2 regions of the Thalassotalea euphylliae genome follow, and region 2 is predicted to be linked to the other one. Evidence: predicted binding sites of a transcription regulator. Region 2 holds the regulator's gene; the other holds the start of a gene.
What was found. Region 2 encodes ArgR, which controls arginine synthesis, uptake and breakdown. Its sites were predicted from a motif close to ANTGAATANNTATTCANT; they were not measured.
Positions count from the first base shown of each region.

Region 1: a site for ArgR is predicted at 10,111-10,128, ahead of argC (N-acetyl-gamma-glutamyl-phosphate reductase). Genes of this name have one in related genera too.

Region 1 is NZ_QUOT01000001.1:2,882,888-2,899,452, forward strand. It holds gene DXX94_RS12755 (adenylosuccinate synthase) at 1-1,212, shown strand, start outside; gene DXX94_RS12760 (malic enzyme-like NAD(P)-binding protein) at 1,697-2,941, shown strand; gene metJ (met regulon transcriptional regulator MetJ) at 3,033-3,365, opposite strand; gene metB (cystathionine gamma-synthase) at 3,653-4,813, shown strand; gene metL (bifunctional aspartate kinase/homoserine dehydrogenase II) at 4,830-7,316, shown strand; gene metF (methylenetetrahydrofolate reductase) at 7,316-8,203, shown strand; gene DXX94_RS12785 (hypothetical protein) at 8,365-9,828, shown strand; gene argC (N-acetyl-gamma-glutamyl-phosphate reductase) at 10,379-11,428, shown strand; gene argB (acetylglutamate kinase) at 11,425-12,231, shown strand; gene DXX94_RS12800 (ornithine carbamoyltransferase) at 12,367-13,281, shown strand; gene DXX94_RS12805 (argininosuccinate synthase) at 13,356-14,582, shown strand; gene argH (argininosuccinate lyase) at 14,654-16,565, shown strand, end outside.
Region 2 is NZ_QUOT01000001.1:1,941,113-1,957,677, forward strand. It holds gene DXX94_RS08585 (MaoC family dehydratase) at 1-67, opposite strand, end outside; gene DXX94_RS08590 (hypothetical protein) at 140-883, opposite strand; gene DXX94_RS08595 (sensor histidine kinase) at 1,051-2,214, shown strand; gene DXX94_RS08600 (response regulator) at 2,255-2,911, shown strand; gene DXX94_RS19655 (prepilin-type N-terminal cleavage/methylation domain-containing protein) at 3,021-3,602, shown strand; gene DXX94_RS08610 (peptidoglycan-binding domain-containing protein) at 3,733-4,311, opposite strand; gene DXX94_RS08615 (hypothetical protein) at 4,429-6,249, opposite strand; gene DXX94_RS08620 (methyl-accepting chemotaxis protein) at 6,609-8,519, opposite strand; gene DXX94_RS19285 (hypothetical protein) at 8,912-9,076, shown strand; gene mdh (malate dehydrogenase) at 9,032-9,967, opposite strand; gene argR (transcriptional regulator ArgR) at 10,363-10,836, shown strand; gene DXX94_RS08635 (TonB-dependent receptor) at 10,954-13,461, opposite strand; gene DXX94_RS08640 (hypothetical protein) at 13,521-13,841, opposite strand; gene DXX94_RS08645 (MAPEG family protein) at 14,037-14,462, shown strand; gene DXX94_RS08650 (succinylglutamate desuccinylase/aspartoacylase family protein) at 14,576-15,751, opposite strand; gene DXX94_RS08655 (PLP-dependent decarboxylase) at 15,761-16,565, opposite strand, start outside.

The DNA of each region.
Region 1 (16,565 bases), 940 kb from region 2:
TACGTAGTACGTTATCAAGGCGGCCATAACGCAGGCCACACACTAGTAATCAATGGTGAAAAAACCGTTCTTCATCTTATTCCATCTGGCGTTTTACGTGACAATGTAAAATGTTTGATTGGTAACGGTGTTGTGCTGTGTCCAAAAGCCCTGATGGCTGAAATCACCATGTTAGAAGAGCGCGGCGTACCAGTGCGTGAACGCTTACTTATCTCTGACGCATGTCCGTTAATTCTGCCTTACCATAATGCACTTGATGCAGCGCGTGAAAAAGCACGTGGTAGCAAAGCAATTGGTACAACAGGTCGCGGTATTGGCCCTGCATACGAAGACAAAGTAGCGCGTCGTGGTTTACGTGTTGGCGATTTATTCTGTGCTGATTCTTTTGCTGCAAAATTAAAAGAAATCGTTGAGTACCATAACTTCGCATTAGTGAACTACTACAAAGCTGAGCCAGTTAGCTATGAAGATGTGCTAGCAGACGCAATGGCTGTTGCTGATGTTATTAAAGGTATGGTTGCTGACATTGCAGAGCTTCTTGATCAAGCACGCAAAAACGGTGAGTCAATCATGTTTGAAGGTGCTCAAGGTACCTTACTTGATATTGACCACGGTACGTACCCATACGTAACGTCTTCAAATACTACTGTTGGTGGTGTTGCGACTGGTTGTGGTTTTGGTCCGCGCTACCTAGATTATGTATTAGGTATTACCAAGGCTTATACTACGCGTGTAGGTTCTGGTCCATTCCCAACAGAATTAAACGATGAGATCGGCAACCATTTAGGTACCGTAGGCCACGAGTTTGGTGCTACTACAGGTCGTGAGCGTCGTTGTGGTTGGTTTGATGCAGTAGCTATGCACCGCGCCGTGCAAATTAACAGTATTTCAGGCTTCTGTTTGACTAAGCTTGACGTGCTAGATGGCTTAAAAGAGTTAAAAATCTGTACTGGCTACAAAACAGCTAATGGTGATGTGATTACTGTGCCACCTACTGCTGCAGAAGGTTATGAGCAAATTACACCAGTGTATGAATCTATGTCAGGTTGGGATGAATCAACGGTAGGTGCAACCTCTTTTGATGAGCTACCAGCAAACGCTGTTGCTTATATCAAACGTTTAGAAGAAGTAACGGGTGTACCAATTGATATCGTATCAACAGGCCCAGATCGTAACGAAACAATGATTTTGGTTAATCCATTCGACGAGTAATTCGTTGTCTTAAGTTTTGTTGTATAACAGTTTTAAAAACCAGCCTTATGGCTGGTTTTTTTGTGCTTGTGAATAGTACCTGCGAATAATGGTTTTTCGCTAAAGCCTTAACTCCTAATCTTAACCTCTCTATAAAAAGCGCACGCAACAGTTATCCAGTGCTAAGGTCACATTCAACCCGCCATTAACGGTATAGTAATCTTTGAACCGTGCATAGATTCAAGCTATGTCAAAATTTGTACAAAAAAATGAAGTTTTCTTTGCAAATTTAGCGCATTATCGAGATTTTAAGTCAAAATTTGAGTAGGCGTAGCATCATTAAATATATGACTTGTAGCAAGTTTCTTTGAAAAAATAGCCTTGTCAGCATCATCTTAATTCAAATACCATATAAACTATAATAATAATAAACATAATAAGTATCTGATTTACAAATACAGTTATATCCATCAAGTTAACACCATGTTCATGCAAAGGAACGACGATGACAGATTTAAAACAGCAGGCATTGGATTATCATGCGCTGCCAAATCCGGGCAAAATCAGTATTGCCCTGACAACTCCCGCAGAAACCAGTAAAGATCTGGCATTAGCCTATAGTCCAGGGGTCGCAGAACCCGTACGAGCAATCGCTGAAGATCCAAACAACGTTTATAAATACACAGCGAAAGGTAATACCGTAGCGGTAATCTCAAATGGTACGGCTATTTTAGGGCTAGGCGATTTGGGGCCAATGGCATCAAAACCCGTAATGGAAGGTAAAGCATTGCTTTTTAAACGCTTTGCTGACATTGATTCGTTCGATATTGAAGTCAAGCACCATACGGTTGAAGAATTTGTTAACACTGTCGCCAATATTGCTGACTCATTTGGCGGCATAAACTTAGAAGATATCAAAGCGCCTGAGTGCTTTGAAATTGAACGGACGTTGGTTGAGCGTTGTCGAATTCCTGTTTTTCACGATGATCAACATGGTACTGCGATCGTTACTGCTGCCGGTATGCTTAACGCTCTTGATATTCAAGGCAAAGAAATTCAAGCGGCGAATATTGTGTGTATGGGCGCAGGTGCAGCGGCAATCGCTTGTATGGAGCTATTAATCAAATGCGGCGCGCAGCGTGAAAAAATCTATATGTTAGATCGCAAGGGTGTGATTCATACTCGTCGTGACGATTTAAACGAGTACAAAAAGCTTTTCGCTAACAACACCGACAAGCGTACATTGGAAGATGCTATCAAAGGCGCTGATGTTTTTGTCGGCGTGTCTGGGCCTGATTTATTGTCGGCTGATCATTTAGCATTGATGGCACCTAACCCTGTCGTCTTTGCCTGTTCAAACCCAGATCCAGAAATTAAGCCGGAATTGGCTAAAACAACGCGTGATGATGTGATTATTGCTACTGGACGTTCTGATTACCCGAACCAAGTCAACAATGTACTTTGCTTCCCGTTTATTTTCCGCGGTGCATTAGACGTGCGTGCAAAAGCCATTAACGATGAAATGAAGGTTGCTGCGGTACATGCTATTCGCCAATTGGCGAAAGAAGAAGTGCCAGCTGAGGTGCTTAAAGCAAGCGGTGATAAGAGCTTAACTTTTGGTCGCGATTATATTATTCCTAAACCTATGGATAGTCGCCTGAAGGCAAGAGTTGCTAAAGCGGTTGCCGAAGCGGCTGTTGAGTCTGGTGTGGCGGCGCTGCCACTGCCTGAGAACTATATGGAAAGTTAAGATAGTGAATTAGCGATTGCAATAATTGCATTAAAAAAGGCGCAATTTGCGCCTTTTGATTCGAATTTATGTGCAGCGTTTTTCGAGCGATTTATTCTTCGTCATCTGCTTCGAATTCAGAAAAGTCAGTAATACCTTGTGCAATCAAGGCTTCACGAACGGCTTCTGGTAATCGGTGTTCATTATCCTTGGCCAGATCGTTATCGTTAGGCAAAGGTTGACCAGTGAAAGCGTGCAAGAACGCTTCGCATAGCAGTTCACTATTGGTGGCGTGACGTAAGTTGTTAACTTGGCGTCTAGTGCGCTCGTCAGTTAGTACTTTGAGTACCCGAAGTGGGATAGAAACGGTGATTTTCTTTACTTGTTCGCTTTTTTTTCCATGCTCTGCGTAAGGATTAATATATTCGCCATTCCAATCAGCCATTTAAGTACCTCATACATTGTTATTAGTTGGGTGATGGTCAGCGTTTTGTAATGCGCTGTAATGTCTTTTTGATGCAACCCAGATATTAACGTTAAATTGTACTAGGTGGCATATTTCAGTCAACCTATATGTGTAGAAGTTTAGATGTCTAAAACTTCTTGACCACAAAATTTAAAACGGATAGATTTATAGACGTCTAAACATCCATTTGATGGCTTGCTCACTTTTAGCACTCAAAATCTAAATTGAATAAGCTAGCTAAACTCAGTAATTACTAGGTGAATAGTATGACTAAGCAAAAAACCGCTACTATCGCAGCACGCGCCGGTATTAACAGCGATAAACATCACGGTGCTGTGGTGGCGCCTATTCACCTATCAAGTACGTATTCACTCAAGGGTTTTAACGAAAAGCGTGATTTTGATTACTCGCGCACAGGTAACCCAACCAGAGCGACTTTTGGTAAGGCTATTGCTGACCTTGAGGGTGGTGCTCTAGGTATTGTCACGGGCACAGGCATGGCAGCGGTTCACTTGATTTGTCAGCTGCTGTCAGTCGGCGATAAAGTTGTTATTCCACACGATTGTTACGGCGGTAGCTATCGCCTGTTTGTGCACTTGGCAAAACGTGGCCAATTCGATGTGATTGTTGTTGATCAAAGCGACGAACAGGCACTCAATGAAGCGCTTGCACAACAGCCTAAATTGGTACTGATTGAAACGCCAAGCAACCCGTTATTGCGCTTAGTTGATATTGAAAAAATCGCTGCTGCAAGTAAAGCCGTTGGCGCTCTTGTTGCAGTTGACAACACTTTCCTATCGCCAGTTCTGCAGCAACCATTATCACTGGGTGCTGATATTGTTTTCCACTCTACGACGAAATACATCAACGGTCATAGCGATGTGGTTGGCGGCGTTTTAGTTACTAAAGAACAAGCACTCGGTGAGGAGCTTGCATGGTGGGCAAACTGTATTGGAATTACTGGCCCAGCCTTTGATAGCTTCTTAGCATTACGTGGCTTGAAGACCTTACCGCTTAGAATGGCTGCACATCAAGAAAATGCTAATCAAGTTGCTAGTTTCTTGGCAAATCACCCAGCAGTTGAACAAGTGTACTTCCCTGGTTTGGCAGACCACCCCCAGCATGAGTTGGCAACACGTCAGCAAAAAGACTTTGGTGCGATGTTAAGCTTTGAAGTGAAAGGTGGTGAGCCAGCAGTGCGAGCGTTATTTGATAATCTGCCGCTATTCACGCTTGCACAATCTTTGGGTGGGGTAGAAAGTTTGATCAGTCACCCATCTACGATGACGCATGCGGGAATGGACATCGAAGCACAAAAAGCGGCGGGGATTAGTCAATCATTAGTGCGCTTGTCAGTTGGCATTGAAGATATCAGCGATATTCTAGCCGATCTTGACGCTGGCCTTGCCGCTAGTCAGCAAGCTTAACTTTGGGCGTATTAACATGAGCAGTACTTTAGTCCCAGCCCATTTGCCGCAAGATAGCCTTCCGGAAAATAACTTAGCGCAGAATAAGCAACCGCAGAATAATTTAGCCAAACGCGCTGTTGAAGTGCATAAGTTTGGTGGTAGTTCGTTGGCATCTATTGAATGTATTAATCGCGTTATCGACATTATTCAGCGCAATTGCCAGCTTGATGACATCGTTGTGGTCTCAGCTTCTGGTGATACGACGGACGATCTTATTGAAATATTTCAGCTTGCCACTGAAAACAGCGATCAGCTTCACCAAGCGATTGACGCGTTAAAGCAAAAACAACAAGCGTTAGCAAAAGGTTTGTTGAGTGATTCAAGTGTTGAGCCATTAACCACTGCTATTGAGCAAGATTTTGCGTTACTGGCAAAATGGCTACAGCTGGATATTCGAGCGCACGAAGCTGAACTATTAGCTTTTGGCGAGGTTTGGTCGGCAAAGCTGCTTGCAGCAGTATTAGCTGAGCGAGTCTGCCCGAGTTATGCGATAGATGCACGTGAATTTCTCGTGGTCGACAACGACGTTAATTGCCAAGTAGATTACAAACTTAGCCGTGACAATTTACAGCAACAATTAAATAGCCAGCAACTAACGGTGATCACCGGCTATATTGCTCGTGATAATCAAGGATTCCCTTGCACATTGGGTCGTAATGGTAGCGATTACTCAGCAACTATAGTGGCTGCATTTACAGATGCGCAAAACGTAACTTTGTGGACAGACGTAGATGGCATCTATAGTGCAGACCCTAGAGTTGTGCCGCTATCAAGAAAGCTGCATCGTGTACCGCGCACCGTTGCAAAAGAACTCGGTCGTTTAGGTAACCCAGTATTGCACGCCAAGACGCTTCAGCCGTTAGAACGAGTTGGCAGCCATCTGCATGTTGCCAGTAGCTTTGATCCATTAACCCCTGGCACAGAAGTTGGAGATTTTGGTCATATTGCGCAGCGAGAGTTGTCGGTAACGTATTTAAACGACTTGTTGCTTGTGCAGTCGCCAAGTTTAATCGGTCAACAAGGGCAATCGGCATTTGAGCAATTTAATGCTATTACTGGCGATATTAGCGCTGGGGAGCTAGTGATTCAGCTATCGCAGCAAAAAGCCGTCAGTGAATGGTTAGCGAGCTACGGTACTGAAATAAAATTTACACCAGTATCGCTAATGGCAGTTGTAGGTCATCAAGCATCAAAGCGCGCCAATGTTAAAGCGCGTTTTAAACGCGCATTGAAACAACAAAAAACCATAGCGATTTATAATAGCTTGCACTTAGATAGTATTGTTGCTGTGCTGCCACAAGCGTGCAGTGCCGAATTGCTTAATAGCGTTCATCAAGCTGTTACTAAAGATGCCAAACATATCGGCTTAGTTGTCGCTGGTTTAGGCAATATTGGTGAGCAATTTTTGGCGGGCTTACCGACCCAGTTAGAGCGTGTTAAAGCGCTAGAGAATGTGCACTTGGTCGGTTTGTTGTCATCACGTAAGAGCTTATACCAATTAGATGGTATTGAACCTGAACAGGCATTTACTTGTTTTGAGCAATCGGCGCAACCATATCAAATTGACCAAGTTGTTGAGCAATTAGCGAACCACCCATACGATGAGTTAATTGTTGTTGATATCACGCCGAGTGAAGCGTTCAGCAAATTGTATCCACAGTTGTTTAGCCATGGTATTCATGTAATTGGCGCAAATAAATGGGCTGCCTCAGCACCGCTTGCTGATTACCAAGAAATGCTTGATTTGGCACAGCAACATCAAGCCTTGTGGTTAGGCAATACCACCGTTGGGGCGGGGCTACCGATTAACTATGCGATTGACGATCTACAACAAAGCGGTGATCGCATTGTTGAAATATCAGGGATATTCTCTGGTACGTTATCTTGGTTGTTTGAGCATTATGATGGCAAGCAAGATTTTGCTAGCTTACTTAAAGAAGCACTGGCACAAGGCATTACTGAGCCAGACCCACGTGAAGATTTATCTGGTCGAGATGTTCAGCGCAAGCTATTAATTCTTGCGCGATTAGCGGGTTTTAGCTTGTCGTTAGATGATATTAGCTGTGAAAATTTGGTGCCTGAATCGCTTCGCAGTATTTCGTTGGCGGAATTTCTCGAGAGAGCAAAAGAGCTAAATGAGCCGTTTTCACAGCGCTTACACGCAGCGCAGCAACAAAGTCAGTGTATTCGATATGTGGCAAGGTTTGGCGCAACGGCCGGTCAGTGTCGTGCCGAGGTGAGTCTAGAAGCTCTACCATTGAGCGATGCATTTGCAAGTCTAACGCCTTGCGACAATATTTTTAAAATCGTAAGTGAGTGGTATCAAGAAAACCCACTTATTATTCGTGGCCCTGGCGCAGGGCGTGAAGTCACCGCAGGCGGTTTGCACTCAGATCTAGCCAACGCTTGTAAACAGCTTTCGAGTAAACAACATCAAGTAAAATTAAAGGGGATAAACTAATGACTTATAGCCATGCGCGACAAGTAGAATCACTGAATCAAAGTTTGAGTGAGATCAGCAGTGATATTAATGTGTCATTTGAATTTTTCCCGCCAAATTCCCCTGCAATGGAAACCACTTTGTGGAATTCGATTGAGCGTTTAGCGCCACTTAAGCCGAGCTTTGTCTCAGTGACATACGGTGCTGGCAGCGGCACGCGCGACCGCACGCATGATGTAATTAAACGCATTCAAAAAGAAACTGCGCTGTTGGCGGCGCCGCACTTGACCTGTATTGATGCTGGCCGTGAAGAGTTAGTTCAAATTGCCAAAGATTATTGGGAAAGTGGTGTTCGCCATATTGTTGCATTACGTGGTGACTTGCCAGATAGCAGTGAAAAGCCTTCAATGTATGCTGCCGATTTAGTTGAATTGTTAAAATCCGTCGCAGATTTCGATATTTCAGTGGCAGCTTACCCAGAAGGGCACCCAGAAGCGCCAAATCCGCAATTTGATTTGTTAAATTTAAAACGCAAAGTAGATGCTGGCGCATCACGCGCGATTAGCCAGTTCTTCTTCGATATTGAGTCTTACCTAAGATTTAGAGATCGTTGCGTGTCTGTCGGTATTGATGTCGAAATTATTCCAGGCATATTACCGGTAACTAACTACAACACGTTAAAGCGCTTCGCTGGTTTAACTAATGTTCATGTGCCTAGTTGGATGCCCAAAATGTACGAAGGTTTGGAAGATGACGAAACCACGCGTCGCTTAGTGGGCGCCAACATTGCCATGGAGCAAGTTAAGGTATTGCAAAAAGAAGGGGTGAAAGACTTCCACTTTTACACGCTAAATCGCGCCGAGCTTACTTATGCAATTTGCCACACACTGGGAATTCGTCCGAAGTAGATTTTTTACTTTTCCTTGTACTTATTTGCTAACACATACAAAAGGTTACTATTTAGGTAACCTTTTTTCGTTAAGCTAGCATGATTTGAGTTTAAGGTGCTTTTCACTTATGGTTAGCTGAAAAGCTACATAGCTCCGCAAGAATCAGCCACGTTTGTCGCATGAGTAAAAAGTCGAATCAATCCATATTAACTGCTCAGGTCACTAACTTACTCGACCGCATGTTTAAAACTAGTCCATTGAAAGACACGATCTTAGATGGTGCGCTAGAGTTTTATGAACAAGATCATGCGGTTAATCAAGCTGTCACGGCACTTGAAGAAAAAGACAAACAGACCTACAGCAAACAGGTGCAAGCCCATAGTCCAGCATCAGACCGCAGGCGAGCTGAGCAGGAAGCTAATTCGACACATCAACAACAGCAAGTGCGCTCTGCTCGTATTGCTCGCCATGAGAGATTCGATAATTTGTGTCTTGAGATTCTCGACCTGTGTGAAGGGGAGTCTTATGAAGAAACTAATCGGAAATCTGCGCAGCTACTGGGAACAGTACAACTGTTAACGCCAACCGAGGGAACTGGCATTGCGAAAATAAACGAGCAATACAAACCCTTATATAAAACCGTATTGATGTTGCGCCTGCTTGAGCGGCTGATTATTGATGGCGCGGTCAAAGATGCCTATATTCAAGAATTTCTAGGTGAATTCAGTGGTGAGCAGTTTATTCAATTTGCTCGCCTTGACGAAGAAGGCTGCAAACGTTTTCGCGATCAAGTAAAAATGCCCCTAATGAAGGCGTCTTTGATTCAAGATATTGGTACCTATCACCCTGAAGCTCAGCAGATTCTGTTTGGCCCTGACGGAGATAGCGATCCTTATCGCACGCTGTCAGTGGATGATCGCAAGCAGTTACTGCAAATCAACTATCGAGAGTCGATTAAGTTTCTCGTCGATGGGCTAGGTGCTGGTGAATACTTTGGTAATTCAAAAAAAGACCGCGAGATATTTCATCACCAAGAGCTGAGAAAACTTAAGTTTATCAAAAACATTCTCAAACAAGCGATTAATCCGAAAGAAAGCTTGGCGAATGTGATTAAAGTACCGCAAATTTACTGCTCAATTGTGTTATCAACCAAGCAGAACTACAAATACAAACTGGTCCCCAAGGTTTATCAGGCGTTATATCAAAATGCTGAGCGCGGTGTTTGTAGCGAAAAAGTCGTCGACAGCTTATATAAAATTACCGGCATGTTTCCACAAGGGTTTGGTATTACTTACCTAGCGCTTGACGATGCAGGCAATTCCCTTGAACGCTATGAATACGCGATCGTTAATCAGCTTTATCCTGAAGATCCTGAAGAGCCTATTTGCCGAGTCGCCACTCGACAGCTCACGTTTATTAGCCATGGCGGGGATATTCTGATCCGTAAAAGTGAAAACCTGTATTTTGCTAATTCTGCTAAACGACTTGCCAATATGAGCCGAGCGCGTTTGCAGGAAATACTGGAAAACCTCGTGTCGAATTATCAAGAACGTGCCGATCTCGATCTCATCCCACGTTGTTGGCACCCAAAAGAATACTTTTCAATTCGCAACAATCAAAAACTTTGGAACAAAGCGTCTTAACAGTTCGCTTGAACAAAGGCTAACGCTCGACAATAAGATTAACCTGAAAATAGTTTGCCTTCGCCATGAGTGCTCAACACTAACTTTTCATACTTAAATACCCTTTAGATAGTAATTTTTTACTGCTAGCTGCGCTTAATTCAGCAAAAATTTCTCACCTTTAAGCAGGGCTCACTTTCGGCTCACTAATTGTTATTGCCTATCTCTTTAGGCTAACTATTAATCAGCAAAACAAAACACAGATTTAGTAATAAATTATTCGTAAAATATTTATGTTGAAATGTTGCATAAAAATTCATGTGGTGTTACTTTTCTCGTCACAGTGTGAATAACCTGATTGAAGCAGGCTACGGAAACATCAACATGTATTCAAAGCTCCGACGATAAAGCACCAAGCTATGACCTAATTATCGCTGTTGGTCATTGCAAGATTGAGAATGTTTTGTCTGTTTGCGCAGTACCAAGTAGTCAAGAAAACAAGTTTAGCGTTAGTTTTGTACTGAGTTTTTTGTAAGTTAAATGAATACAATTGCAATTTTGGTGTTTTGATATGAAAGTCGCGGTTATTGGCGCAAGCGGATATGTTGGAGCTGAGCTGGTTGGTTTACTGCTACAACACGACAAAGTTTCGATCTCGCATTTAGTGGTATCGGAAAACAGTACTTCCAATGGATCATTATTTTCAGAGTTACATGCTCGCTGGTTGGGGATCTGTGATGTACCCCTCCAGGCTTTTTCAAAGCAATGGTTCGAAGCGGCTGTTGATGAGCTAGATGCGGTCTTTTTTGCTACCCCTCACGAATTTAGTGTTGAGTGGGCACAGGCGTTTATTGAACATGGCGTTCAAGTCTTTGATCTTTCTGGTGGCTTTCGCTTAAAAGAGCCTGCCGATTACCCGACATTCTATGGTTTCGCTCATACGAGCTTACGCGCATTAGCGCAGGCGCAATATGGCCTTGCTGAATGGTTGCCGGAAAACTTCACCGATAGCGAATTAGTTGCAGTGCCCGGCTGTTACCCAACGGCGAGTTTACTGTCGCTTAAACCTGTGATGACCAACCAATTGCAGCTTGCAGATAGTTTGATTGTTGTTAACGGCATTAGTGGCGTTAGCGGCGCTGGTCGCAATGGTTCGTTAGCGACTAGCTTTAATGAAGTCAGCTTGCGCCCATACAATATTCTTAAACACCGTCATCAGCCGGAAATCAGCCAAGAAGCTGGCGCGCAAGTGATTTTCAACCCGCATCTTGCGCCATTTAAACGTGGCTTATTGGCAACGGTCACTTTAACCCTGAATGCCAATGTCACTGCCGAGATGGTCGATCAAGCCTTTGTTAATGCTTATCAAGATCAGCCGCTAGTGCGCATTAAAAAGCAATGCCCGCAAATTGACGATGTTGCGCATACGCCATTTGCCGATATTTTCTGGCAATACGATGAAAGCAAGCAAGTGCTGGTAGTGACTACGGCAATAGATAACCTACTTAAAGGCGCAGCGTCACAAGCGGTGCAATGCTTAAATGCTAAACTTGGTTTACCACTTGGCTATTCATTGGTTGGTCAATTAACAGTTGCTCAATCAACGGGAGCGAATGCATGAAACCCCTAGTGATAAAAATTGGCGGTGCGATTTTAGAAAAAGCCGATGCGCTAACGCAATTATTGACGGTTATCGCCCAATTGCAGCAACAACAAAGTACGCCTGTCGTGTTAGTGCACGGTGGTGGCTGTGTGGTTGATGATATGCTCAAGCAAGCAGGCTTTTCCAGTGAAAAGAAAAATGGCCTTCGGATGACGCCAGCTGAGCAAATGCCAATTATCAGCGGCGCTTTAGCGGGTAGCGTGAATAAACAAATCGTCGCGACAGCTAGCCAAGTTGGCCTCAATGCGGTCGGACTTTCACTTGCTGATGGCAATATGGCCAGTTGCTCGTTAAATCCTGATGGCCTTGGCGCTGTCGGAATTCCAAAGGCGCAGCACAGTAAATTGCTAGACAGCTTATTAAAGGCTGAATTTTTACCTGTGGTTTCCTCAATTGGCATGATTGGTACGGTTAATAATGAAGCGCACGCTGGCGAGCTAGTCAATGTGAATGCCGACGATGCGGCCGTGGTCATCTGTCAGTTACTTAATGCCGAATTACTGCTACTAACCGATGTCAATGGCGTGATGGACGACACAGGTAGTTACCTTGCTGATCTCACCGAAAACCAAGCTTCAAAATTAATTGAAGCAGGGGTTATCTCCGGCGGTATGACCGCTAAAATCAATGCAGCTTTCTATGCTGCCAATCAATTACGACGAAGTATCGCGGTCGCCAGCTGGCAAGCACCAGAGCAGATTTTAACCTTGCTCTCTGGCGCAGCTATTGGTACCCGCATTATTCCCAGCAACGCTGCCTAGTTAGGAAGCTGTACGGCAGCCTCTTACTTAGTTAGCGGCTATGCAAACGAGCCAGAAAACAGCAGCTAACTACGAATATTTGATACTTTTTTAGGGCGCTTTTACTCAGTGCCACGTTAGGAATTTAAGATGACAATCTCACATTTTTTAGCCGACGATTTGCAAAGCAAGTCGCAAATTTTAGATCTGATCGCACTCGCTAAAACCATTAAAGGCAGTCCTGCTGAATACAGCCAAGCGCTAGCGGGAAAATCGGTGGCGATGATTTTCGAAAAACCATCACTGCGTACCCATGTGAGTTTTGATATTGGCATTGCCAAGCTGGGTGGCCACGCTCTGTATTTAGGCCAGCAAAATGGCAAATTGGGTGAGCGTGAGCGCGTCAGTGACTACGCGAAAAACCTATCTTGTTACGCCGATGCGATTGTTGCGCGCGTATTTTCCCATCAATCCATTACTGGCCTTGCTGAGCATGCTAGCGTGCCGGTTATTAACGCGCTGTGTGATTTGTATCACCCGTGTCAGGCACTGGCTGATTTTGTCACGCTTGCCGAACAGTTTGATGATTTGACTCAGGTCAAGCTGGCTTATGTGGGGGATGGTAATAATGTCTCTAACTCTTTGATGTTAGTAGCGGCCATTTTAGGCGTTGATTTCACCCTCGCTTGCCCAGAGGGTTATGGCCCAAATAGCGAGATGTTTGCCAATGCACAAGCACTCGCTGAACAATCAGGCAGCAAGCTAGTATTAACCCACGATGCTTCAGCCATTGGCGCGCAAGATGTTATCTATACTGATACTTGGGTGTCTATGGGCGACGATACAAAATTTGCCGATATTGAAGCGAGCTTTATGCCGTTTCAGGTCAATCACGCCATGATGGAAACTACAGGTGCAACTAAGGTATTGCATTGCCAACCAGCACATTTAGAGCATGAAATTACGACCGCGCTATTTGACGACGAAAAATACTCGATTGTTTTTGAACAAGCGGAAAACCGTATGTGGGCGCAAATGGCGGTACTGGTCACACTATTTGCGAACCAGTAACACAGTATTTCGACGAGCAGATTAAGTACAAATTTAGTAAACACAGATTAATAAAGAATTTTTAGGTAACGAACATGGCATTAGCAAAGAAAAAGCAAATCAAAAAAGTGGTATTAGCATATTCAGGTGGCTTAGACACCTCGGCAATTATTCCGTGGTTAAAAGAAAACTACGACGGCTGTGAAGTGGTCGCCTTCTGTGCCGATGTTGGTCAGGGTGATGAAGAGCTTGAAGGCATCAAAGAAAAGGCGATTGCCTCAGGTGCCTCTGAATGTCACGTGGTTGATCTCAAAGAAGAGTTTGTTAAAGACTACATTTACCCAATTTTAAAAACGGGTTCAGTTTACGAAGGCCAATACTTATTGGGCACATCAATGGCGCGCCCTGTTATAGCGAAAGCGCACGTTGAAGTGGCGCTAAAAGTCGGTGCCGATGCCGTTTGTCACGGCTGTACCGGTAAGGGTAATGACCAAGTACGTTTCGAGTCTTGTTTCGCGGCACTTGCGCCAGAGCTTACCGTGATTGCGCCATGGCGTGAATGGGACATGGTTTCGCGTGAAGACCTGCTTAACTACTTGGATGAGCGCAATATTCCTTGCTCAGCGTCACTGACCAAAATCTATAGCCGTGATGCGAATGCATGGCACATTTCACACGAAGGTGGTGAGTTAGAAGACCCTTGGTGTGAGCCGTCAAAAGAAGTGTGGACCATGACGGTAGATCCGATGGATGCACCTGATACGCCAGAGACAGTGCAATTAAGCTTTGACCAAGGTGAACTTACGGCCGTTGATGGCAAAGCCCTTTCAGCGTATGAAGCGCTCGTTTACCTAAATGATAAAGCTGCTGCACACGGTGTTGGTCGTATTGATATCGTTGAAAACCGCTTAGTCGGTATGAAGTCACGCGGCTGCTATGAAACACCGGGTGGTACGGTGTTAATGGCCGCTTACAAAGGCTTGGAAACCCTGATTCTTGATAAAGAATCACTGAAGTTTAGAGAGTCAATTGGCCTTGAATTTTCGCACGTGATTTACGATGGCCGTTGGTTTACGCCACTGGCAAAAGCACAACTAGCTGCTGCGGCATCGCTTTCTGAAAAAGTCACCGGTGATGTGGTAGTGAAACTCTACAAAGGCACAGCTACGGTAACCCAGCGTCGTTCACCAAACAGCTTATACTCAGAAGAGTTTGCGACCTTCGGCGCTGACGAGGTTTACGACCAACAGCACGCAGAGGGCTTTATTCGCTTATTTAGTTTATCGAGCAGAATTACCGCTATGAACCAAAAAGGCAAATAATCGCTTAAGCGAATCAAGTAAAAGCAAACTCAGTTAGTTGTCAAGAGAAAGCAAAGGTTAGGAGAAAGACTATGGCATTGTGGGGCGGCCGGTTTAAAGAAAAGGCGAGCGTACAATTTAAGAAATTTAACGACTCATTGCCGGTTGATTACCGCATGGCGGTGCAAGATATTGTTGGCTCGATTGCTTGGGCTGGGGCGCTCAATCAAGTAGGCGTGTTGTCTGATGACGAAGTAGCACGCCTTGAGTCAGCACTATTGGAGCTTAAAGCATCGGTAGAAGAAAATCCGAAACAGATTTTATTGTCTGATGCGGAAGATATTCACAGTTGGGTGGAAGTTCAACTGATTGAAAAAACCGGTGACTTAGGTAAAAAACTGCACACAGGCCGAAGTCGTAATGACCAAGTAGCCACTGACCTTAAGCTTTGGTGTAAAGAAACGGGCGGCGAGTTACTTATTGCCTTAGTGAACTTACAGCAAGCGCTAATGAACCTCGCCGAGCGTGAATCCAATACTGTATTGCCGGGTTACACCCACTTGCAGCGTGCTCAGCCAGTGACTTTTGGTCATTGGTGTTTAGCCTATGTAGAAATGTTCGATCGCGATATTGGTCGGTTAAAAGACTCGCTCTATCGTTTAGATGTTTCACCATTAGGCTCAGGTGCGCTAGCGGGTACTGCTTATCCGATTGACCGCGATAAGTTAGCACAGAACTTAGGTTTTCGCGCTGCGACACTAAACAGCTTGGATGCGGTTTCAGACCGCGACCATGTCATTGAGCTACTGTCGACGGCCAGCATCAGCATGATGCACTTATCGCGCTTCGCCGAAGATTTAATCTTCTACAACTCGGGTGAAGCAGGCTTTGTTGAGATGTCAGACTTGGTTAGCTCTGGCTCAAGCTTGATGCCGCAAAAGAAAAACCCAGATGCCTGTGAACTGATTCGCGGTAAAGCGGGGCGTGTCTTTGGCTCACTAACGGGCATGTTGACCACCATGAAAGCCTTGGCGCTTGCATATAATAAAGATATGCAGGAAGACAAAGAAGGCTTGTTCGATGCTCTAGATACTTGGCAAGAATGTATGGAAATGGCGACGCTAGTGGTTGAAGGGCTGAAAGTAAATAGCGCGAGAACTCTAGCTGCTGCGCAGCAAGGTTATGCTAATGCCACTGAGCTTGCCGATTATCTTGTTAGCAAAGATATTCCATTCCGTGAAGCGCATCATATTGTCGGTGAAGTGGTACTGGCAGCCATTGATAAAGGTGTACCGCTGGAAGATCTGACGTTAACCCAGTTACAAGCATTTAGCGACAAAATTGAGCAAGATGTCTACCAACACTTATCAATTGAATCGACCCTAGATAAACGTGAGGCACTAGGTGGTACCTCGCGCTCGCAAGTACAAAAGGCGATTGCTCAAATGCAAAAAGGCCAAACAATACAAACCGATATTCTTAATGAGCAAGTGGTCGGTGCGCCGGGTAAACAGCAAACTAAGCTGGCACTTAAACAAGTGCAACAACGCTTAAATGCGCAAAAAGCGGAAGCTTTCTCGGTCCGTCGCGCACGGATGTCAGATATTGACAAGATTCATCAACAAGTTGCTTACTGGGCAGATAAAGGTGAGATCTTAAGTCGTACTCGCGAAAATATTATTCACGATATTCAAAACTTTGTTGTCGCCGAAGTGGAAGGGCAAGTAGTGGGCTGTGCGTCGCTGTATATTTATGAGCCGGGGCTAGCTGAAATTCGCAGTATCGTGGTTGATGATAGCTGGCATGGTCAAGGGCAGGGGCAGGCATTGACACAATACTTGCTGGAATTTGCCCATATGATGGAGCTCGAAACCATTATTGTGCTGACTTACATTCCTGATTACTTCGCTAAGTTAGGTTTTAGCACCATTGATAAGTCGACACTGGCGGACTACATCATTGAAGATAGCGAGCTAAGCCCGAATCGTCATCCAGAAGATGAGA
Region 2 (16,565 bases):
GCGGGTCAAATTGCTGAGCAAATTCGATAATTTGCTCAGCAGTGACTTGATGTTGTTTGTTGTGAATACTTGGCCAACGACAAAATCTTCAAGAAATATTTGCTTCATAAAAATCCCTTTAAAGCTTTACATTAGCAGTTTATTGCACCTTGTACTGCTGACGATATTTTTTGACTAATTTATGGGTGCATATACCACCAATGACCCCCGGCAGCACCCAAAACATAATCTGCCACTGATCACTTACAATATTGGCGAGTAGTTGGCGACCACCAAAAGCAAAAAACGCGGTGTAAGCCCCAATACCTGCTCCAATAATATGACGCAAATGCTGAATTAGCCATTCTCTTGGTTGAATAGACGGTTTAAAAATATAGTGCAGTAATTGGTAGCTATTCACCAAACACAAAGCGCTAAACACCTGCAATAAGACAAAAGAATATTTAGTACCTAAATAACCTACATAAGGCGAAATTACCGCCATAGTGAGAATTGGCAACAGGTGCGGCCATTGACGCAGTGCCTGTCGGTTTTCACGACATTTCAATACGAGTACCGAGTGGCGTGTACTGTTAAGCACCAGTAGCGACAACATCAGTAAGAACCAAGCAAACATTTCGCTCCACCACACCAGCTTATCGGCCTCGGCACCAGATAATGAAGATGAAGGATCTTTAATGGCTAACGGATCGAATAACACCATTAAAGTGATAGCAACCCCAGATAAACTGACAGCGAGCATCCCAAACTCAAACCACTTGCCTGACCGCTTGTGAAAATGCCCGCCTTTTTTGGCAATAACAGGCAACCAAAAAGTGATTAATGACACACTGCCAACCACAATGTGTAAAAACAGTAAAACGGAATAAATTGAATAGTACATATTTTCTCTCCCTAAGTTGTTGGAAGTAGTCTACGCACTGCTATTTGGCGACATCAGTGCCAAAGGTCACGATTTAAAAACATGACTTTTGGCCTATAGGTTTTTACGACTTAATCTGAAATAATCCTTAAAAGCTATAATCGTCAACAGGTTACCAATAAGAAGATATGTATAAAGCCATCGCTAAAATTAGCCAACACTGTGAGCGACTTGATGTTTTAGCTGTTGTGACTTGGGGGTTAGTACTTGCCATTTCACTGTACGCCTTACCTTCACAAACCGCCAACGTGCAAGCAAATACATTGGGGATTGCCATTTGTTTCGCCGCTTATATTGTCTGTTTTTTTGGTGCGACCAAACTTAATAAAGCGTCACTCTTTGGCCGTGCCCATCAAGTATTTTTGGGATTACAACTAGCGAGTGCATTTGCCATTATGTTAATGCTGCCACTCGACTTTATTCCTATCCTTACCATTATTTGGGCTGGCATGCTGATTAATTTCTGCCGATTTGAAACGGCGTTACTCATTATTATTGCGCTAGTCGTCGTGTGGTTTAGCCTCTATGGTTGGCGTTGGCAAAAAGACCATGTGCTACTGACGGGCTCTCTCTATGGCACGTTTCATATTTTTAGCTTGCTGATGAGCCAACAAACACAAAAAGCCAAACAAGCGAGCGAACAAGCGAATGAACTTAACCGCCAGTTACTCGCCACTCAGCAATTGTTAACACAATCGACAAAGCAACATGAACGCACACGCATTGCTCGTGAACTTCACGACTTACTTGGTCATCATCTCACTGCGTTAACCATAAACCTGCAAGTGTCATCTCATTTATGTGAGCGAGATGGCAACTCAGCCGCGAAAGAAAAAGTTGATGAAAGCTATGCGCTTGCCAAACTCTTGTTAAGCGATGTACGCGAGGCGGTCAGCACAATTAAGGCGAATCAAGCTATTGACGTGCAGTCAGCAATTGAGGCGCTTGTCGCTGGCGTACCTGCACTCAAGGTACACCACTCGATTCAAACAGATATCCAACTTGATTCGTTTGAACTGGCAAATACCTTAGTTCGCATCAGCCAAGAAGCGATCACCAATACGCTGCGTCATAGCGGTGCTAGTGAATTTTGGCTCTCCATTACCCAGCAACGAGACGAAATTCAGCTAAAAATTTATGACAATGGCACTGCTCCCGCGAAGCTAGTCGCGGGTAATGGACTGTCAGGTATTACAGAGCGTGCAGAACTTCTTGGCGGCACAGTAAACTTCAATCGTGAAAATGATGGGTTAACGATTGTGGTTAATTTGCCTAATCACATACGCCAATAAATTTAGCATGCAACACCAAGAAAAAAGCGAGACTTTATAAGTGACTATAAAACTACTACTCGTAGACGACCAAACCTTAGTTAGGCAAGGAATTAAAAGCTTACTTGCGCTATCAGAAAAAGTCACTGTGAGCGCTGAAGCTAGCGATGGCACACAAGTATTAACGCAAGTAGCAGCACATAAGCCTGATGTGATTTTGCTCGATATCTCTATGCCAAAAATGGACGGTATTGAAACTTTAGTGCAGTTAACGCAAGCGGGAATTGCTACGCCCGTTATTATTCTGACTACTTTCGACGATTCAGAGCTGGTTCTCAAAGGGATGCAAGCGGGTGCAAAGGGCTACTTACTTAAAGACGTATCACTGGAGTCACTTATTAGTGCCATTGAAGCGGTTCATAATGGGCAAACTATGGTGCAGCCCGCAGTTACAGAACGGCTGTTAAAAGGTATTACTAAAGTTAACGGTCTTAGTGATGATTTTACTGCACCTACTCCGTTAGAGCCGCTGACTCCAAAAGAGATAGAAGTACTGAGACTGATGGCGAGCGGCTATTCCAACAAAGAAATATCAGGTGCCTTATTTAAATCTGAAGGTACCATTAAAAATCATGTTTCCAGCATTTTAACCAAGCTCGGCGTCAGAGATCGCACTAGAGCAGTATTATTAGCGATAGAGCAAGGTATTTTATGTTAAAGTACTGTTAACACTCACTAAGCTTGTTGTATGCTCTTTCACTTGCTTACCAGCATAAGTAAGTGCGTTTATTCGATTTGTCAGGCACTGTCGTTCTAGGAGAAGTAACATGTATGCCAATTTACCAAATTTACAATCACCTAACACTCAACTAACCAGTACTCAACCACATAGTTCAAATATTACGAAGGCAGCAGGCTTTACCCTGATCGAACTTGTTGTCGTAATTGTCATCTTAGGTATTTTATCAGCTGTGGCTGTGCCACGTTTTATCGACCTATCATCTGATGCTAATGAAGCAGCACTTGAAGCACTAGCTGGTAGTTTGGAATCAACCGCCAACCTTTATAACAGCAAGGCTTTAGTTGAAAGCCGCACTGATAATGGTTTTGAATTTGAAGGTATTTTCTTCGATCAAGGATACCCAATTGGCATCTCTTTCAACGACAGCGACAATGTGCCAGAAATTCTTGAAGCCATGAACCTTAGTGATGACTTCGTTTTCAATACAATTTTTAACGACAGTAATGCTGATAACCAAGTTGCCCGCGGCCTGTATTTAACGAATAAAGCGCCAAATAACTCGCCAACTACTGCAGAAATTATCGCAACCAACTGTTATGTAAGTTACAAAAGTGCTGTTGTAAATGCAGTAACACCGGAAGTCATTATCGTAACTACTGGTTGCTAGTCTTCGCTAAGTCTACTGCTAAGCTAAGCGCGCTTGGCAGTGGAAAGTATCCCTAAATTCCCAATCTTGCTGCGTAAAGCAGCTTCAACGCAAATACTCCTAGCAACTAATAGTAAGTTTTTCAATATTGTTATTTTAATAAGCGCCATAGTGTTCCTTGGTCCGGCACGCCAGTCATTTCAAAACCTATATCAGACTGATATGCCATTAATGCAGATTTAGTCGCATCGGTATATTGGCCATCAATTTGACCTTGATATAACTCAAGCTCGCTCAGTTTTTGCTGAAGTTTGCGAATGGTCGCCCTGTACAAGACAACTTTTCTCTCGCCAATAGTGACAGCGATACGAGGAGACTCCTGTTTAATCCTTACAGGTTCCAACTTCTCAATAATACCGCTTACCACCTGGTAAAGTTGATTGCTTGGATTACTTTGACAGTGGCTGTCCATTACATTCAGCAGTAACTCCAGTGATTGATAGGCGGTTATGTCATAGGTATCTGTAACATATCGATTGTGAGCAGAGATATAACCTTCCAACCAACCGCCAATCATATAGTAAATATTAGAGCGTTTTTGTCTCTCTAAAAGAAATGCCTGACAGGTTAAAAAGCCTGCTCCTTTCATGGCAAATTTACCGTTAATATCGGCGGCCATTACAGGTAGATTGATCGATAAGAGCAAAACGCTGAACAACAGTGATTTCATGAGTGATTATATCTAAGAGTTATTTAAGTAATTATAGGTGGTTAGCGTGATTTGCCAGCTTACATCCAATAATTAACTATCAACTGGCAAGCCAAAACAAGAGTATTATTTAAAACCCTATGCAGTATTTCTTTTACGCAAATGATTACTGTTAGCTGACAAGGATAACACCAGTACGGATAAGGCGAGTAGCATTAGCAAAACACTGCTGGGTGTAGGTACTGACACCGCGAATGCTTCAATCGGGTTAATTGCACTTCTTACCGCTAAAGTCGTTGGCGGTGGTGGTGTATTATTATTAAAGTCAACCACGAAACTCTCTCCTACTTGCAAGTCAAATCCTCCTAACGGGAACATATTGACAAACAAGTTAGGCGATTGAAATAAATCTGCGCCAGCTGCTAATACATTGCCAATACCTATTTGACGATCAAAACCAAGGATGTCGAAGTTAATTTGTAATAAGTCGATCATCAGTTCTAAATCAAAGTCTAGTAATGTTTCATTGGTCAAATTAGCATCAAGGAAAAAGGTTGGTGTAACTGTGGTAACGTCATCAAGAAAAGTGATGTCAGGTAATAAATCCCAAGCAGAGATCAATTCGGTTACCATTTCTCCACCCACCATCACCGCTTTATCAAAGGCCATAGACACAAACAGTGTTGGCTCTAATTCAAAGTCTTGTTTTAAGTCGATGGTTGGCCCCATTTGCACATCAATAATATCGTAGCCGATGCTGCCAATGGTACCGATGGGCGCACTAGAGCCAAACAAGCCTGGTACACCTGCCGCGCTGGCAACAATATTGTCGATGTCAATAAACAAATCCACCAAGTCGTCTTGACCACTGGCTTTAAGGGTATTTGTGTTGGTATCTAGACCTCCACTGGCATTAGGCTGCGGAAGATGTAAAGTCGCTTCCACTATACCTAGAGCATCTACACTAAATGGAAAGCCATTGGCTTGATCGGGAAAGCCGAATACTGATGGTTGCTGGCCAAGCAGTGAGACACCACCTTCGCCATCTTGGTTAAAGGATAGTATTGATGCTCTTTCATTAATGTTAAATGGTGTTGAACCTGTGCTACAGCCCGCAGGTATAATGCAGGCTTCTCCCCCCACAGTTCCACTTAGTTCCATAATTGCATCAACATTAAGCGCTAGGTTGGCAAAAGACGTATCGAGCGTATTGGCGCCAGCCAATAGGCTGTTAGCATTAAAATTGATTGGGTTAGTTTTATCTAAATTTAACGTATCAGGAAGATCTAACGTGGCTTGATAAGACACTGTGGCATCTACTGAGCCACTGCCAATCTCAATACCAAGTTCAATACCAACTCTACCATCAGTAGAGCCTTGTACAGCGACGCCAGTGCGGGTATCCACTTCCAAAAATGAAGGTGGCGCAGTGCCTAGTGGTGCTACAGGCAAACGTGCCGATTGGCCATTACGACAAACACTCGACGAGAAGCTCTTTCGACATAGAGAGAAAGCCGCATCATAAGCCGCCCGTCTTGTTAAATCTGCCGCACGGGCAATTTTGCAAGCCACAGCAAACCGACTGCAACTGCGCACCGATGGCCGGCTTCCCAATTTAGGAACAAATATGCGCCCGCTTTGGCCATTGATACAAGTGCTTGAGGAATTCCCCAAGGCTCGACAACCAGCAAAAGCAATATCGTAAGCCGCCCGCAACGGGTTAATCACGTTAACATCTTCTCGACCAGCAATCAGATCAATATCTACTTGTTGATCTTGCCACTGAGCACCCAGAAAACTTCGCTGATCTAACATAAACGAGTCACCCGTATCCCAAATACTTTGGCCAGATGTGGTAAAGCTAAGGTCATATTGCAGCAGATTTGCCTGCACAGAATAGGAAATCCCTGTTGAAATAAGCACAGCCAATTGGCAACAAACGCGCAAAAACTGAGCCATACATAGCTCCTTGAGTTAGGCTATTTATGACCACCTAAACCTAGCGTTGCAAGGCTTAGCATAAGAGCAATTGTGTGGTGAGGGTTGAGCTATGCAATTTACGGGTCAAGATATTATTCTTACTCATAATCAACAAGCTAAAAATATACAATATAAAATAAGCCTGCATAGGACTAACGAATGTAAATAAAACTGACAGACTAGAGAAACAAATAAAGTCAGTTGTTTGCTCAACAAAAATGTAGATAAACAACTGACTTGATAATGCGTTAGTTCGGCTACTCGATATGGCAAATAGCCTAACTTGCAACCAGAGCGATAACTGAATGCTTTGATTAACGCCCTGAAGGGGTAAGCAACTAAAGCTTAAACTGACTAACCACTTTGGTTAGGTTACTATTAGCACTTGCTAATACTGTGGTTGCGCCGTTCACTTCATCGCTGCTGGCCGCAACCTGCTCAACCATGTCACTAATGGTCACCATGTTGCGATTAATCTCTTCAGAAACCGAAGACTGCTGCTTAGCTGCAGCGGCAATTTGAATGTTTAAGTCATTAATACCGCCAACTGAATTCACGATCTGATCAAGGTTTTCAACCACTAAATGGGTTTGTTCTGAGGCTTCAACACAGCTTGCTTTTGTCGACTCAATACCATTGATAACACTTTGCGAACTTGCATTTAAGCGGTTAATTGTATTGTGAATTTCAGTGGTACTGTCTTGTGTTCTTGACGCTAGTGCTCGCACTTCATCAGCAACTACCGCGAAACCTCGGCCTTGTTCGCCAGCACGTGCGGCTTCAATTGCCGCATTCAAGGCAAGTAAGTTGGTTTGCTCTGCAATATCACCAATCACTTTCAAGACAGCCGAAATATTATCAATTTCTTGTCCCATTTGATTAATTTGGCCTGAAGACTCTTCAACTTTCTCGACCAAATCGCTGACATTTTGGGTCGCACCTGAAACCACTTGCTTAGAATGTAACGCTTGCTCGTTAGTGCTCGTGGTCACATTCACTGCGTTTTCAGTGTTATTGGCAACGTCGGTTGAACTTGCACTCATTTCATTCAGTGCAGTTGCCACTTGGCTAGTCTCAAGACGGTGCGCTTCTAACACTTCGTTGTTACTTTGACGCAATGCCTGTAGGTCATCGACACTGGTGGCAATGTACTGACTAGATTCAGCGATATCACGCATCATTGTTTGTAAGTTTTGGATAAAGGTATTGATGTCTCTTGAGATTTCACCCAAGTCATCTTCACGCTCTACTTTCAAACGCTTGGTTAAATCACCGTTACCATTTGAAAGCTCATTTACCGTTTTCTTCAACGCTTCAACTGGGCGGTAGGCGTAAGAAAGCAATACGTATATCGCGATAGTCGATAATACAATTAACACAAAGGTGGTCAGGCTTGATGAAACTAAAGAGTCACCCAGAGCGCTATACATGACTGACTTATCAATTGCGACCAACATAAACCAAGTAGTGTCTTGGGTAATGGTTACCGTCTCAAAGTAAGCGATTTTATCAATACCTAGTAACTCGAACTCATGCATGTTTTGCTGCTTTGACAACATGATTTGTTCAAGCTCAACTAGCGGCTCAAAGTCTGACAATCGCGATTCACCCGGCACATCAACCTCGCCAGTAGACGAAATCGTCAAGCCGGTATCATCATATAGCGCCGCGATTGAGCCAGGGAAGGTAGCACGCTCAATAAATGGGTCTAATGCTCTAATTGCGATATCGGCAGCTAGCACCCCTTTAAATTGGCCACTTTGATATAACGGCGTAGCTAAGGTCACCATTAACTGGTTAGAAGCGTTATCTTTGTAAATCTTAGTCACTGTTGTCGACGCTTGTCGCTTAGCTTGCTGATACCAAGTGCGCGAGCGTGGGTCTGCGTTACCAGCATTGAACTCACCGTGCTTGTGGCTTAGTCCCATGCCATCTTCATAGCCAACAATGATATCGGCAGCAGAAATAGAACGACCAAGGCTGTTTAAGTAACCTTGGATTTTCACTTTGTCGGTAGCGCCTGCAAATAGTTCAGCTGATTGCTCAATGCCTTGTTTGATGCTCGACATGTAATTTTGAACTTTCGCGCCATTACTCGACATTTGTAGCGTGGCATATTCATCAACGTTTGCCTTCACTAATCCAGACAGTTGATAGTAAGCGGAAGTAGCTAAGATGATCATGGAAATTGCTAATAAGCTAATCGCAACCATGACAATGCGGGTTTTGAAATTAAACTGCTTTTTCAAAATTTTTTCTCTGTTTTTCTTCTTTGCCTAGGCAAAAATTATTTCCTATAAATAAACATATCCATGTCTTTAATTATTAATCCGTTACTTCGGCCTTAACTCGACCGTCATTATTATGTAATTGAGTAGACTGCTTAATAACAGCAGTGTTGAGTAACTTCCTCTATTGTGCTCCTTCTATCTTTTTCATGCTTTTGGGCAATAGACCACAGTTGACTAAGTAAACAATTAAGCCATTTTAGTTAGATAGCTTTATGTCTAGACATTAACCAAAAACGGGACGATACAATATGGCCAAACTGACCAATTAGTCAATTTATTAGAGGGTGTTAGCGACTGTTTGGAGATTAATTAACCGACCATTTATCAAAGTTCAAAATGGTACGTAAAAAATGGAATATGCACTCGATTATACCGATTGGCATCAGCTAAAACCTAAGCATAAAAAAACGGCAAGCCTTGGGCTTGCCGTTTTTACTGAAAGTATGAAAGCTATTTTATCAGCAAGCTTATTAGCCGTTGATAAAATCAATACCTTCTTTGATGTCTTTGTTTAAGGTTTCAAGCATATCTTCTTTTGCTTTTTGCTCGAATGCGCTTAATTCACCGTATGAAAGAATTTCTTCAACACCGTTTTTACCTAAACGTACTGGGTGTGCGAAGTATTCTGCGTCACCATCTTCAACTGCAACATAAGCGTAATCAACAACTTCTTCACCTTGTAAGCCTTTGATTAATGACATAGTGAAACGTGCCGCCGCAGCGCCCATAGAAAGAGTTGCAGAGCCACCGCCAGCTTTAGCGTTAACAACTTCAGTACCTGCGTTTTGAATACGAGGAGTTAGGCTTGCTACTTCTTCTTCAGTAAATTCAACACCTTCTACTTGAGAAAGTAGTGGCAGAATGGTTGTCCCTGAGTGACCACCAATAACTGGTACTTTAACCGTTGCAACATCAACGCCTTTAAGCTCAGCAATGAAAGCTTCAGAGCGGATAACGTCAAGCGTTGTTACACCGAATACACGGCCAGCTTCGTAAGTACCTGCTTTTTTGAATACTTCAGCAACAATTGGCACAGTGCCGTTAACAGGGTTAGTGATAACACCTACTAATGCTTTAGGACAGTTAGCTACGATGCCTTCAGCAAGCGTTTTAACGATACCAGCATTAACATTGAACAAGTCAGCACGATCCATACCTGGCTTACGAGGCATACCCGCTGGGATGATTACAATGTCTGCACCGGCTAATGCAGGTGCTAAGTCGTCAGCACCGTAACCTTTAACATTTACCGCAGTAGGGATGTGGCTTAAATCAACAGCAACACCAGGAACAACAGGTGCAACATCGTATAATGCTAAGTCAGAACCTGCAGGTAATTGAGTTTTTAATAGTAAAGATAACGCTTGGCCGATACCACCAGCTGCGCCTAATACAGCAACTTTCATTGGAATTCTCTCCCGATTTGAGTATTTACTTAATTTTTGTCGCCCAAAAGATATAGCATTAATCCATAAAAAACAATTAGAGAATCCTCAGGAAGCTTGCCCTTTTCACGCCAATAAGCAATTTTCCTTTACAGTTACATTGATAACTTCCCTGAATGTTAATTATGTTTGGACACAAAAAGACACTTATTCACCAAATAACGTTATTTATAATGAGGCAAGAAGCACGGTGCTACCCTATTCCCACGATTACTTGGTATAGTAGAGCATAGTAGAAAAACAAATGAATGAAATTGGTCTAGAATCAGGCTATTTCAACGAATGGATGCACTTAATTGCGCTATGCTTAACCCCAAAAGCGCAAGCGATAACGCAACAGGTAGTATGGCAGTATGATGACAGCACAACAAAAACAAGAAGCCCTAGTTCAAGCATTTAAAGACTTACTCAAGCAAGAGCAATTTGGCTCTCAAGGTGAAATAGTTGATGCCTTAAAAGCACAAGGCTTCGACAATATCAGCCAATCAAAAGTCTCGCGCATGCTCAGTAAGTTTGGCGCGGTACGCACTCGTAACGCCCGTCAAGAAATGGTGTATTGTTTACCCGCCGAATTGGGTGTGCCAACCGCAAAAAGCCCGCTTAAGCAATTAGTGTTAGATATTGAGCATAATAATGTGATGATCATTATTCGCACTAGCCCAGGCGCTGCGCAATTGATTGCTCGTTTGCTTGATAGCGTCAGTAAAAGTGACGGTGTATTGGGTACCATTGCCGGTGACGATACTATTTTTATTGCACCAACCGATGTGAAATTGATTCCAGAAACAATTGTAAAATTAGAAGATTTATTTCAGAAAAATTTAGGTTAATTCAACTTTTCTCTTTAAACCTACTTAGTTAATTCAAGCTAAATAGAAACTCAGCATTCAAATACAAAAAAGCCCTGAAATGTCAGGGCTTTTTACTTTTAAAAATCGGCAATACGATTAGAAGCTACCGCGAATACCCACAGTAATATTGCGACCTGGTAGTGGCGCATCATCTTTTAAGAATGACGAGTGCACGCGTGCTTCTTCATCCGTTAAATTACTGCCTTTGATAAATAACGCGGTGTCGGCACCAAAGCCATCAAGGTAATAGTTGATATGAGCATCCACCATGGTATAGCTGTCGGTTTCTGTTTCAAACTCAGCAATATCATCTTGCTTAAAGTAGTGGGTTACCGCCAGCTCCGCAGCTAAGCTATCACCTTGATAGTTTAACTGGCCGCCAATACGCATTGGCGGAATGCGCGGTAGGTTGCCACCATCAGAAAGTTCAGCGCGAATATAGTCGGTAAACACACTTGCTTTAAGCGGCGCACTTAGTTGGTAGACAAATTCCGCTTCGATACCATATAAGTCAACATCATCTTGACGGTATACAAAGACAGGCAAACCTTCTTCTTCGTCATGATGTTCATCAGCTTCGTCGTGGTGTTCTTCTTCAAGAGCTTCGTCTTCGTGCTCTTCTTCACCATGCTCATGACCGTCTTCCATAAAGAAGCCAGTATCCTGCTGGTAATAATAATCATCAACATGGTTGTAGAAAGCACTGACAATAAAGCCAAAGTCACCTTCAAACTTGCGCCAGGTAATATCTAAGTTGTATGAGGTTTCAATGTCGGCGTCTTGTTCACCCACTTCGATATCTAGATGATCATCATGTTCAACAACATTGTACAGCGCACCTACTTCAAAGGTATTGGTACCAATATGTGGGCCATTTGAGAATAGCTCTTGTGCTGACGGCGCACGTTGTGAGAATGATGCCGAGAAACCTAGGTTGTAGCCCGGCTGATAATCCCACACTAGGCCAACCGAGGCACTTACCGGATTAAATGATTGCTCAGCCAACATGATATGTTCTTCATCATGCTCTTCTTCGCCCTCGTGCGCTTCATCTTCATGGTGCTCTTCGGCTTCGCCGTTTGGTGTTAATTTGACATGTTCAACACGGGCGCCGAGTTGCAATAGCCAGTCGCCAAAATGTTTTTCTTCAAGCCATGCCAACGCAATAGTGGTTGATTCCGCTGGTGGGGTAAAAGCTTCTTCACCCAGCGCTTCGAAGTCACTGTCTTTAAAGTGTAATGTCCAAGCACCGCTCCAACCGTTCCACTCTTGGTGATAAAGATCAAAGCGCGTTTCAATGCTGTCATTTTTAAAGGTGGTACCCACTTCACCATTTTCAATTTCTTGGTGTTGGTAGTCGGTATAGGCAAATTTCGTTGCAATGCGGCTTAAGAACTGATCTTCAAAATTTAGATCACTGATAATTTGGATACGATCTTGCTCTAAATCAGCAAATACGTTCTCTTCCTCTTCTTCCTCGTGCTCTTCGCCTTCATGCTCCTCTTCTTCACCATGACCGTGACCATGACCCGGAATGCCATATTCACGATCTAGGCGGCCGTAGGAGAAACCAATAAAGCCGTTATCTAATAAATAGCTGGCACCAATAGTAAAGCCAGACGATTCTGAAGCACTATTGGCTAATGTGCCTTCTACTGCTTCTTCACCGTGCTCTTCACCTTCATGCTCACCTTCATGCTCATCTTCTTGCTCTTCTTCATGCTCATCGCCATGACTGGCTTCGTTTTCAGCAAAGCCGGGAATGTCGTAATCGTTTGAGTCACGCCAGAAACCATCTAAGTGCAGGGCAAAATTTTTGCTGCCAGTATTTAGGCTAACCGATGCTTCGTCTTCATCGGCAACACTGCCATGTTGCAGTAAGTAATCAATTTTAGTGTCGCTACTGGTCGGTACGCGTTCATCAATCACGTTAACCACACCACCAATAGCACCACTGCCATAGAATAGCGTCGCTGGGCCACGCAGCACTTCAATTTGTGTGGCGGTAGCAGCTTCAGTTGCCACCACATGATCGCCGCCAACACGTGATGCATCACCGACATCTAAACCGTTTTGACTGATCAGCACACGTGGGCCATCTAAACCACGAATAATAGGCGTGCTGGATACAGGGCCGTAATAACTTGAGTGAACACCTACTTCATTTTTCAGCGTTTCACCCAGTGTTGATGCTTGCTTCATACGCAGCTCGTCTGCAGCTAACACATTTACTGGCTGTGCGGATTCAATTGTCGAGGTATGCAGCGGTGTAGCATGAACATCAATGATTTCCATCACAGTTGGCGATAAAGTGATCGCCAAGCCATTTAAATCTTGCTCGGTCACTTCAATTTTTTGATTATAGTGATTGAAGTTGCGTGCGCTGACATGCAATTCAGCTTTGCCTTTATTGACGTTCTCAATAATAAAACGACCGTTTTCATCAGTAAAAACGTGTGTTTTTTCCTTATCAATATGCACTTCGGCATTGGCAATAGGATTGCCAGCCGCATCGGAAATTTGACCACGAATATTTTGCGCTAATGCGCCATTAGAAAAAGTAGCAGCGATCGCCAACGCGACCAAAGCTTTGCGTGTTTGCATGAGTAAACCCTTAATAAATAAAACTTGTGTGCCTTAGCAACTTAGCTAAAGGCGAATAGCTAACTTAATAAGGGAGCAGGTGGCGCCCTAAGCGGCGGTGAAAAGTGAGCCTGTGTAGGTGGAAAAAATAATGATTTAGCGAGCACTTTAGCATGATAAACACGCTGTACCGCCTGCCTGACAATCGTATTCTCGACCGGCTTATCGAGTGCGTTATGACATAAATGACATTCCGCTAAGCTTTCTGCCTGAGATATTATTTCGTCGTAGCTTTGTACCATATGGCCACTGTGAAAACACAGCATAAAAAGCCATGCGGCAATCAAAACGATGCTGCATTGCTTAGTTTGGCGTGGTAATGGTTGGTACTGAGTGTTCATAGCGATGTGATGTTATAACATCATCCATTGCAATTCAATAACATAGCAGACTTGTTTCAGACAAAGTTAGTAAAGTGATTGGTTATCGCGCAATTAATCAACAAGTTGCCAGTTGAATAAGTTCAGATAAATAGTACAGTTTGGTACAGAATAAATCGAAGATAACAAAAACAGCTAACCGCAAGGAAAATAAAAATGACCAATCACCTGCTCTATTTACCGCTGGCCGTGATGATCGGACTCACCATTTTAGTATGGATTTATATGTATGCTCGCCGATTAACTTTTTTAATCGGTAACCAAATTGATGCCGACCGCTTAAAAGCGCCGGAAAATGTCAGCCAAATTATTCCTGCTGAGATCAATGCCGCATCGAATAATTTGAAAAACCTGTTTGAAATGCCAGTGCTCTTCTATGCAGTTGCGCTAGTTGCGATTCAATCACAAGATCAAAGCACATTAACTTATATTAGTGCTTGGATTTTTGTGCTGTTGCGCGTACCCCACTCCATGATTCATTGTTTAAATGGTCCAGTAATGGCGCGCTTTGTTTGCTATGCCTTATCCAGCATCGCGTTATTTGTTATGGCAATCAATGTGTTTTGGCAGGTGTTACGTTAGTCAGCTCAAGTAAAATCAGAGCACATCAAAAAAGGGCTGATACTTATCGTATCAGCCCTTTCTTTATTTCTAGCTGGATTTATATCCGACTAAAGTAACCGTTAGCTTAGTCCTTACAGCGTAAAAAACTCCGTAAATACTTTATAGAGCTCAGTCCCCTGATTTACGCTGGCAGAGGCAAAATGCAAAATCGGGATCACTTCCTTATCTAAGCTAATATAATGCAACGCATCACCATCCCCGTAATTATCCATACGTAAAATACGCGCTAGAGGCTCGCCCGCTGGCAGTGGTACACCAAATTCTGCAAGGTAGTCGACCATGCCGCCCATCGGTGAGTAGAAGGCTTTGTAGTCTTTTAAATAACAGGCATAACGTGTTATTTGGGCTGGTACAAACTGCTCGCTGGTATTTTCTTCGCCTTTATTTGCGCCATTATTTGCACCTTTACTTACACCTTTAATAACGCCTTTATAGCTTAAATAGGTCAGTACACTATTCGCATCATCGAGCGCTACATCTAAATCAATTTGCTCTTGTGAGCCCAGTTCGACAGTAAAACTTTCTTTATTTAGCACCAATGGGCGACCTTTTGCGGCATAGGCTTGGGCCAGTGACCACCATGGGCAAAAAGTTGCTTCATCTAATGCGCCGTCAAACTCGTTGGGGATTAATAAGGTGTGTTCAATATTGAAATAGCTAGCACTTGCTCTGGCATATTCAGGGCAGTACAAATGCTTACTTGAAATAGGGCCGGTGTGTAAGTCCAACACTAAGTCAGCTTGATGTGCCATTTTCTGCAATTGATAAGCAATACGCTGCCCCGTAGTCAAACCATACATATTGTGATCTAGCTGTTGGTCGATATCATCAAGTAGTACTTGTTTGAACTTGGCTTTGATCTCTTGCTCACTAGCGTCAACGTTATCTTGCACAAAAGGCACCACTAAGTCTGGATTATGATGATACATACGGTTCCAATTCACGCCTGTGATCGGGTCAAAACGGCCAAGCGTGTACTCACCATTTTTGTGATTACAACCAACTGGATTGGCATATGGTACTAAGGTGATATCACCTAAAATATGCAGGTTACGAAGCTGTTCAAGCAATTGGTAAATTACCGCATTGCCTTGCACTTCTGCGCCATGCATATTGGCCTGAATATAAACACTCGGTGCGTCACTTTGGCCAGCAAAGCGATAAACCGGCACCGTCAACTTGGCACCACTGGCCATCTCGCCGACATTCAGTATTGACTTGGTGACGTGGTTAACTGTTTTTGTCATAACCGCTCCCTATCTCATATACCAAGTGGCAGGTTGTGCTGCGCGAACTTCAGTTAACTGATGATTATCATAAACATATTCCGCAGCCACTTCATGACATAAAAACAGTGGCATACTTTCGGTAAAGCCGTAAGCCCCCGAAAGACTAAACACCAGCTGATCGCCAACTTTGGTATCGCTCGGCAAAGGCAATTTACCCAGACTATCCATACTCGTGCACAGCGGGCCGTGCAAATGAAAATCTTGTACTTGCTCGCTTGATGGCCGCAGTAGGCTAGCAGGAAACGGTTGGTCGGTGATTGCTGGGCGTAACAAGTGATTAATACCTGCTGCCAACACCAATTGTTCTTCACCAAAATTAGTTTTGCGGTCAACGACATCAGTAACATAATAACCAAACGGCGCAACCGCATAACGGCCAAGCTCTAGCCATAATTCTTCCACGCCTGCTTGTGCTTTAATTTGCGCTAAATCAGCCATGGCTTGTTGCCAGTCTATCCCTTGACCCGTTTCAAGGTAATCGACCCCTAAACCACCACCTAAATCCAACACTTTAAGCTCAAAACCAATGCGCTCAGCTAAGCTAACGAGCGGCTCAACCATTTGTGACCAAAGGGAAAACATTTGGCTGTTGCTGAGCATATTGCCCCACTGGAAGATATGTAAGCCACAAATATTCACCGTTGGGAAATCACTAGCACGAATTCCTGCCCATTCTTCAGTGCCTAAACCAAATGGCGTTAAGCTATTACCACCTAGCGGGTTTTTCTCGCCTTCTGGCCAGCGCAGCTGAACGCGCAGTAAAGCGTCTGGC